3 regions of the Streptomyces sp. NPDC001507 genome follow, and region 3 is predicted to be linked to each of the others. Evidence: riboswitches for the same ligand, from Rfam matches in the RefSeq annotation. Region 3 holds a riboswitch; each other region holds the start of a gene.
The links. Region 3 has a riboswitch for cyclic di-AMP ahead of ACFY0K_RS28435 (transglycosylase SLT domain-containing protein). Riboswitches for the same ligand answer to the same signal wherever they lie in the genome.
Positions count from the first base shown of each region.

Region 1 (2,252 bases), on a different contig from region 3:
CCACGCCGTAGGCGTCCAGAAGTAACCGCACATCGGCCGGTTTCACACCGCTGGCGCCGGTCTCGATCCGGCTCACTTTCGACTGATGCCAGCCCACCAGACGGGCGGCCTCACCGCTCGTGAGGCCGGCGCCGGTGCGCAGTGTGCGCAGTTCGGCGCCCAGTTTCCGGCGGCGTACCGCGGGACCGTTCTGCATGGGCTACTCCTTACTCCTTCCGAGCCGCCCAAATACGGTCTGAGGTCGCAGAGTTCACCGCTTCGAGCGACAGATATATGCATATCTTGGTGGATCGCTCCCCGTGACCGGCCCGGTAATGGCAGTCTGGCGAAGAAGCACCAGTCCGGGACCGTACTCGAACCATCCGCTCCGTGTCGGACTCCGGTCCCGAGGAAAGGGACGACGTCGCCATGGCAGACCACCAGGAAGCATCCGTCACCCTGCCGAGCGATCCCGCCTCGGTCTCCGCCGCCCGCTCCTACGTGCTGGACACCCTCGCGGAGTGGGGACTGCCACCGGAGACGGAGACCGCGGACACCGTCCGCCTCATCGTCTCCGAACTCGCCACCAACGCCGTGCAGCACACCTTCGGGCAGTCACCCACCTTCACCGTGGACCTCGTGCTCGACCGCGACGAACAGCTGAGCATCGGCGTCACGGACAGCCATCCGCGCTTCCCCAAAAGACTCCCCGCCGCGGTTCAGCAGGACAACGGGCGCGGCATGGTCATCATCCGCTGGCTGACCGCGGAGTGCGGCGGCAAACTCCGGGTACGGCCCACCCGGGAGGGCGGCAAGACCGTCTCCATCGAACTGCCCTGGACGGTCCCGGCGGGCACCGTCACGGCGGCCGGCCAGCAGGAACCGTAGCCCTGAGTTCCTGCCGGCCGGCCGACGCGGGAACGGGTCAGCTGACCCGGCCGTACCAGACGCTGCGCGTCCAGATCTTCTGGAGCTTGACCACGTCCCCGGTCTTCGGGGCGTGCCAGATCTTTCCCTTCCCGGCGTAGATGCCGACGTGGTAGACGCTGGACCCCGAGTGGAAGAAGACCAGGTCCCCGGCCTTGCGGTTGCCGGCCGAGATGTGACGGGTCTTGTTGTACTGCTGGGCCGCCGTACGCGGCAGGGTCTTGCCCGCCTTCTTGAACGAGTACAGCGTCAGCCCGGAGCAGTCGAACCTGTTCGGTCCGGTGGCGCCCCACCTGTAGGGCGAGCCCTTCTTCGAGGCGGCGATCTGCAGTGCCTTCGTCGCCATCGTGGCGGCCGAGGCGTCGGAGGCGACACCCGGTATCACGATCGAACCGCCCACGGCGGCGATGGTCAGTGCCGAGGCCGTACCGGCCCGGGCCATCAGCGACGGAACACGATTGAGCGCAGTCATGCGCAACCCTTCGTCAGCCGCCTGTGAAGGATGACCTGTCGGATTCGGGCTGGCGAAGTTGCCCGGCCGTGTCGCCACGGCTTCACCCCAAGGGCTGCTCGGCCCGGTCATGGCGCGACCGTGCCGGCGACCCGTCGTGCTTGGGTCCTCCACTCCTGCCGATGCACTTCTGTCGACGGGTCAATCCGGGCGGCGGCAGGACTCGGCGTCCGCCCGGACCGCCCCGCCGCTGTGGCGAGGGCTTGTCGTCAGACAGGGATCTTCACTCACGGGTGTCCGAAAATCCCAACGGAACCGGGGATTTGTGGGGTTACTCACCACCCACCCGTTCGGGTGGACAGCCCTGTGTTCGATTTTCCGTCAACTGCCCTGCGTAGCCCCGGACCTGCGCGGAAGCCGCCCGCGGGCACCCCCGCACAGGCAACCCGAGCGGCTTCCCCGGTCGGGTAAAACCACGCCACGCTCCGCCGAACGGCGGTAACCCCTTTGGGTCGTTTCGACTCCGCCCCGTCCGTCCCGTCGACGGCACGGACCGGAGTCCGGCGGGTGTCACCGTACGCAGTCGGGCGGGAGTACGACGCGAGCGGTCCGGCGCTCGCCGTCGAGCACCCGCAACGCGCGTGCCAGCGTGTCGCCGTGGAGCTCCGTCTCGCCCCGCAGATGCATCAGGGCCAGGGCGTCACGCAGCTCGGACGCCGCGCGTACCAGCGCCTGCGCGGCGCGCAGCCCGCGGTAGGTGTCCTCGTTGCGCGCCGGATTGATCCGGCCCAGTAAATCCACCACGTCCAGATAACGGTCGATCAGCTCGCCCTCGGCGCGGGTCAGCGCGGGCAGCGGCGGCAGCTCCGGCGGCAGCATCGGCCGCTCACCCCGC
Region 1 covers NZ_JBIAVV010000001.1:49,915-52,166, forward strand. Annotated here, with positions in the region: gene ACFY0K_RS00250 (helix-turn-helix domain-containing protein) at 1-196, opposite strand, end outside; gene ACFY0K_RS00255 (ATP-binding protein) at 409-867, shown strand; gene ACFY0K_RS00260 (C40 family peptidase) at 905-1,378, opposite strand; cyclic di-AMP (ydaO/yuaA leader) riboswitch at 1,382-1,566, opposite strand; gene ACFY0K_RS00265 (hypothetical protein) at 1,928-2,236, opposite strand; gene ACFY0K_RS00270 (ATP-dependent Clp protease proteolytic subunit) at 2,244-2,252, opposite strand, start outside.
Region 1: linked by a shared signal. The riboswitch ahead of ACFY0K_RS00260 (C40 family peptidase) and the one ahead of ACFY0K_RS28435 (transglycosylase SLT domain-containing protein) in region 3 are both predicted to bind cyclic di-AMP.

Region 2 (2,252 bases), on a different contig from region 3:
CGTGTACGAGTCGGCGGTGTCGACGAAGTTGCCGCCCGCGGCGGTGTACGCGTCGAGGACGGCGAAGGAGGTGGCCTCGTCGGCGGTCCAGCCGAAGACGTTGCCGCCGAGGGCGAGCGGGAAGACCTCGAGGTCGGAGGAGCCGAGTTTGCGAAGAGCAGTCATGCTCCACTTCAACACGGGCCGCCCGGGGACCCATCCCCGTCGAGTACGAAGTTCTCGTAAAAGCGGAATCCGTGGTTCGGCACGCCGGCGGCCCTGACGCCGGGGGTTGTCGTCAGGGCCGCCGGGAGCCGGTCGGTGCGGTACGGGCCGGGGTCAGGGGTTGAGGCCCTTGCCGCGCAGCCAGGGCATGGGGTCGATGGCAGTGGCCTGGCCGTTCGGGTGGACCTCCAGGTGGAGGTGCGGGCCGGTCACGTTGCCGGTGGCGCCCACGCGGCCGATGACGTCGCCGGTGGCGACCTTCTGGCCGACCTTGACGCCGATCGAGGACTGGTGGCAGAACCACAGCTCGGTGCCGTCGTCGAGGGTGATGATCGTGCGGTAGCCGTAGGAGCCGGCCCAGCCCGCCTCGGTGACCGTGCCGCTGTGCACGGCCTTGATCAGCGTGCCGGTGGGCGCGGCGAAGTCGAGGCCGGTGTGGTAGCCGGAGGCCCACATGGAGCCGGCCTGGCCGAAGGTGCCGGTGATCGTGTACGAGACGACGGGCAGCGTGTACTGCTTGGCCAGCTCGGCGAGGCGGGCCTGCTCGGCCTTCTGCTTCGCGGAGGCCTCGGCCTTCTCCTTGGCGTCGGCGGCTTTGGCGGCGGCCGCCTTCTCCGCCTTGGCCTCGGCGTCCGCGATCGCCTTGTCGGCGGCGGCGACGGCCTTGGCACTGGCCTTGGTGTCGAGCTGGTTCTGCTGCTGCGCGGCCTGGGCGATGATCCGGCTGCGCAGCGCCTCGCCGGCGTCGGACGAGGAGGAGTCCGCGTCGGTGGCCGTCGTCGTGGTGACGCTGCTGAGCGCGGTCTGGGTGGCCTGGTGGCCGCTGCCCTCGCCGAGCAGGGCGTCGACCGAGGAGGGCAGGTCGGGCAGCGAGATGGAGACCGGCGGCTTGCCGGTGTTGGCGCTGGCCATGCCGCCCGCGCCGACGGCGGCTATGACGCCGACACCGAGAACCGTGGAGCTGCGGGCGAGCCCGCCGCCCTTCTGCTTGGCGACCCGGTGCCGGCCGCGGGCCGCGGAGAGGGACTCCTCGGTGGGGTTCCACTCCTCGAAGGGGCCCTCGTCGGCGCTGTAGCCGCCGTACGCGAAGGTCTCGGGCCGGCGCTGGCTGGGCACGAACGGGGCTGTCGGAGCAGGCGGGTTGGACGCCACGCGGGCGCACTCCTTTCCTTCCGCCGCCTACCGGGTTAGCTGACGGGTTCGGAGCGGGAAGGTCTCCTACGCGCGTATACCGGCCGTTTCCTACCCGGCGGTAGCCGTGCGATTCACCCCAAGGTGGTGGTTCCCCGGTTCCCTTGCGGGATTCGGCGCGTGCGCACGGAGCCGTCGCGGGTGACGGCTGGGACGACCGCGCTGCGTTATCGAACGTTAATAGACCCGGCTACCAGATTCCAAGCAGTTCGTCTTGATCATTAAGCTTTCAAAGCTTGGACTTACCTGCCGCGACCGGTCAAAATCGGTCGAGTCGACGGGGCGCGCTGCTCAGCTCAGGAGTCACACAGGTTTTGATGGTGACTCAGTTGTTATGCGCAGGGCGGTCGCTCGGACACCGAGCGTGACCGCCCGCCGTTCAGGGCCGTCGTACGGCGAGCAGCGCCATGTCGTCCGTCATGCCGCCGCCGGTGTGCCGGCGCACCTCGGCCGCGAGCCGGGCCACCAGGGCGCCGGGGGCGATGGCGGTACGGCCGGTCAGCCGCCGCTGCGGGTCGTAGAACCGGCCGTGCGCGTCCCGTGCCTCGGAGAGGCCGTCGGTGTGCAGCAGCAGCGTGGCGCCACTCGGGAACGCGTGCTCGGCCGCCCGGTCGGGCCACGTCCCCAACTCGCCCATCCCGAGCGGCAGCGCGGCCTCCGGCGCCCGCACCGGGCACACCTCGCCGTCGCCGTGCAGCAGCAGGGGCGGCGGATGCCCGCGGTTGACGAGCCGCAGCGTGCCGTCGCCGTGCGGGAGTTCGGCGAGTACGGCGGTGGTGAACCCCTCGTGGGCGTCGATGCCGCCGCGCCGGACGCCCTCGCGCGCCAGCGCCCGCTCCAGCCGGCCGGCCACCGCC
Region 2 covers NZ_JBIAVV010000010.1:466,621-468,872, reverse strand. Annotated here, with positions in the region: gene ACFY0K_RS31985 (aldo/keto reductase) at 1-165, opposite strand, end outside; gene ACFY0K_RS31980 (M23 family metallopeptidase) at 319-1,356, opposite strand; cyclic di-AMP (ydaO/yuaA leader) riboswitch at 1,364-1,524, opposite strand; gene ACFY0K_RS31975 (PP2C family protein-serine/threonine phosphatase) at 1,775-2,252, opposite strand, start outside.
Region 2: linked by a shared signal. The riboswitch ahead of ACFY0K_RS31980 (M23 family metallopeptidase) and the one ahead of ACFY0K_RS28435 (transglycosylase SLT domain-containing protein) in region 3 are both predicted to bind cyclic di-AMP.

Region 3 (2,252 bases):
GTCTACTGGCGATTACACGGTTTGTCGATAGGTCGCTGCCATCACTCAAGTCAGCGTATCCGGTCAGGTTTCGATCACCGATAGCGCCCACGGTTACACCCCGGGCGCTATCGGATCACGACCGTTATGTTTTTGATCAGCTGATACGACCTGACATGCAATGACTTAACAGGAAGTGCGGTCAGTTGTCGCGAACCGAGGCCCAAGCCGTGTCCCGCACCGGTCTCCATGCCGGGCCCGGGTCCGGGGTGACGCGCCGCATCCGTCCGGCAACGAACCCTCCGGACGGCCGCCGCCCGGAAACCGCCCCACTCCCCCCGGCCAACGTCACCTGCCCGGGCGTACCCCTCTCCACCGCCCACCCGGGCCGACGGGGACACCCGATGCACGAACGGCGGCATCCCGCACCCGTCCGCACACCCTTCCTCCACGGGACCACGCACGGCGACCTCCACGTTCCGTCGGCCTACGTCCCCCGGCCTGCGCCTCCTGGATGCGCACGCTCCCCGGCCCGGCTCGCAGGGACATCTCATGCCCGGGTCCCCGCCCAGGCTGCCGTCATGTCAACGACTCACACCGCAGAGGAGGTTCCGCCCTCACGACGGGCACTCACACCGACGATCCCCGAGCCCCTGACACACCTCCTCCGACGTGACGAGAATCACGCATACGCACACCGACCCTCGACACGCTCCCGGCACCCGGACCGGCCAACCAGGAGCCTCACCTGCGCCGTTGAGCCCGGTCGGCGGCCCCCGCCCACTCCCTTCACCCGACCCGAATCAACCATAAGCTGATACAAGCCACCAATTCGGACTAATCTCGCTAATCATCCAGACGGGGACAACCGAGAATCCAACCCCAACGAATGCGAGCCGGGCGCTATTCCGCCGAACCAGGAAAAGGCAGTTTCCAATAGTCCCTGATGTCTGATTTGCCGCTATTGCGAATTCGTGAAGTAGGTCACGCGCACCCAAATGCCGCAAGGCGCGTAAGGCGCCCTTTCTTTCCTTTCCCTGTGGGCCAGTTGAGGGTTGGCAGTCGCAAAGGATCAAGCGGTTCATACGGCGCGGATCAAGGCCAATCGGCACGTTGTGTGAATCAGGCTCTTGTTCCGGACATGTGCTGTCGCATACGTTCCGGCTCGCCGGGCGGACGCCGAATCCTGCCGCCGCCCGTAATGACCCATCGACGAGTTCATTCGCACGGCAGGAGCGGGGGACCCAGGTAAGTCGCCGGACCGGGCGGCCGACGTCACAGAACAGACGCCGTTCCGGAACGGCTAGGGGTGAAGTCGTATCGCCTTCGGGCGGTGCGGCCGGGCACTCCCCGGGCCCGAACCCGACAGCTCACCTCGCAGGCGACGGAGAGGAACCTCGCCATGCCTGCTGCCGCCCAGCACCGCCGTCCCCGCCGTAACCGCATCGTCCGCACGCTCGCCGTCGTCGGCACCGGTGCCGCCGTCCTCGCTATCCCGCTCATCGGGGCGACGACCGCGTCCGCCGCCGGCTCCTCCGCCGCAACGGCCTCCACGACCCTCGCCGGGTACCCGAACAACCTCGACGGCTGGATCCGCGAGTCGCTCGCGATCATGCACGAGAAGAGCATCCCGGGCACCTACAACGGCATCTACCGCAACCTGATGCGCGAGTCCTCCGGCAACCCGCGGGCCATCAACCTCTGGGACTCCAACGCGGCGAAGGGCATCCCGTCCAAGGGCCTGCTCCAGGTCATCGACCCGACGTTCAAGGCCTACCACGTGGACGGCACGTCGTTCGACATCTACGACCCGGTCGCGAACATCACCGCCGCCTGCAACTACGCCGCCGCACGGTACGGCTCGATCGACAACGTCAACGGCGCGTACTGACCCGACCGACGCCCCGCGTCAGTCGAAGAGTCTTTCGAGGACGACGGCGATGCCGTCGTCCTCGTTCGACGTGGTGATCTCGTCGGCCATCGCCCTGAGTTCGGGATGGGCGTTGGCCATCGCCACCCCGTGGGCCGCCCACTCGAACATCGGGATGTCGTTGGGCATGTCGCCGAAGGCGATGGCCCGTCCGGGGCTCAGCCCCAGCCGGTCCGCGGCCAGCGCGAGCCCGGTCGCCTTGGTCACCCCGCACGGCTGCAGTTCGACGGTGCCCGGCCCCGACATCGTGACCGTCGCCAGCGATCCGACGACCGAGCGGGCGGTCGTCGCCAGTTCGTCGTCGGACAGGGTGTGGTGGCGCAGCAGCACCTTGCTGATCGGC
Region 3 covers NZ_JBIAVV010000009.1:209,561-211,812, reverse strand. Annotated here, with positions in the region: cyclic di-AMP (ydaO/yuaA leader) riboswitch at 1,180-1,376, shown strand; gene ACFY0K_RS28435 (transglycosylase SLT domain-containing protein) at 1,382-1,870, shown strand; gene ACFY0K_RS28430 (HAD family hydrolase) at 1,889-2,252, opposite strand, start outside.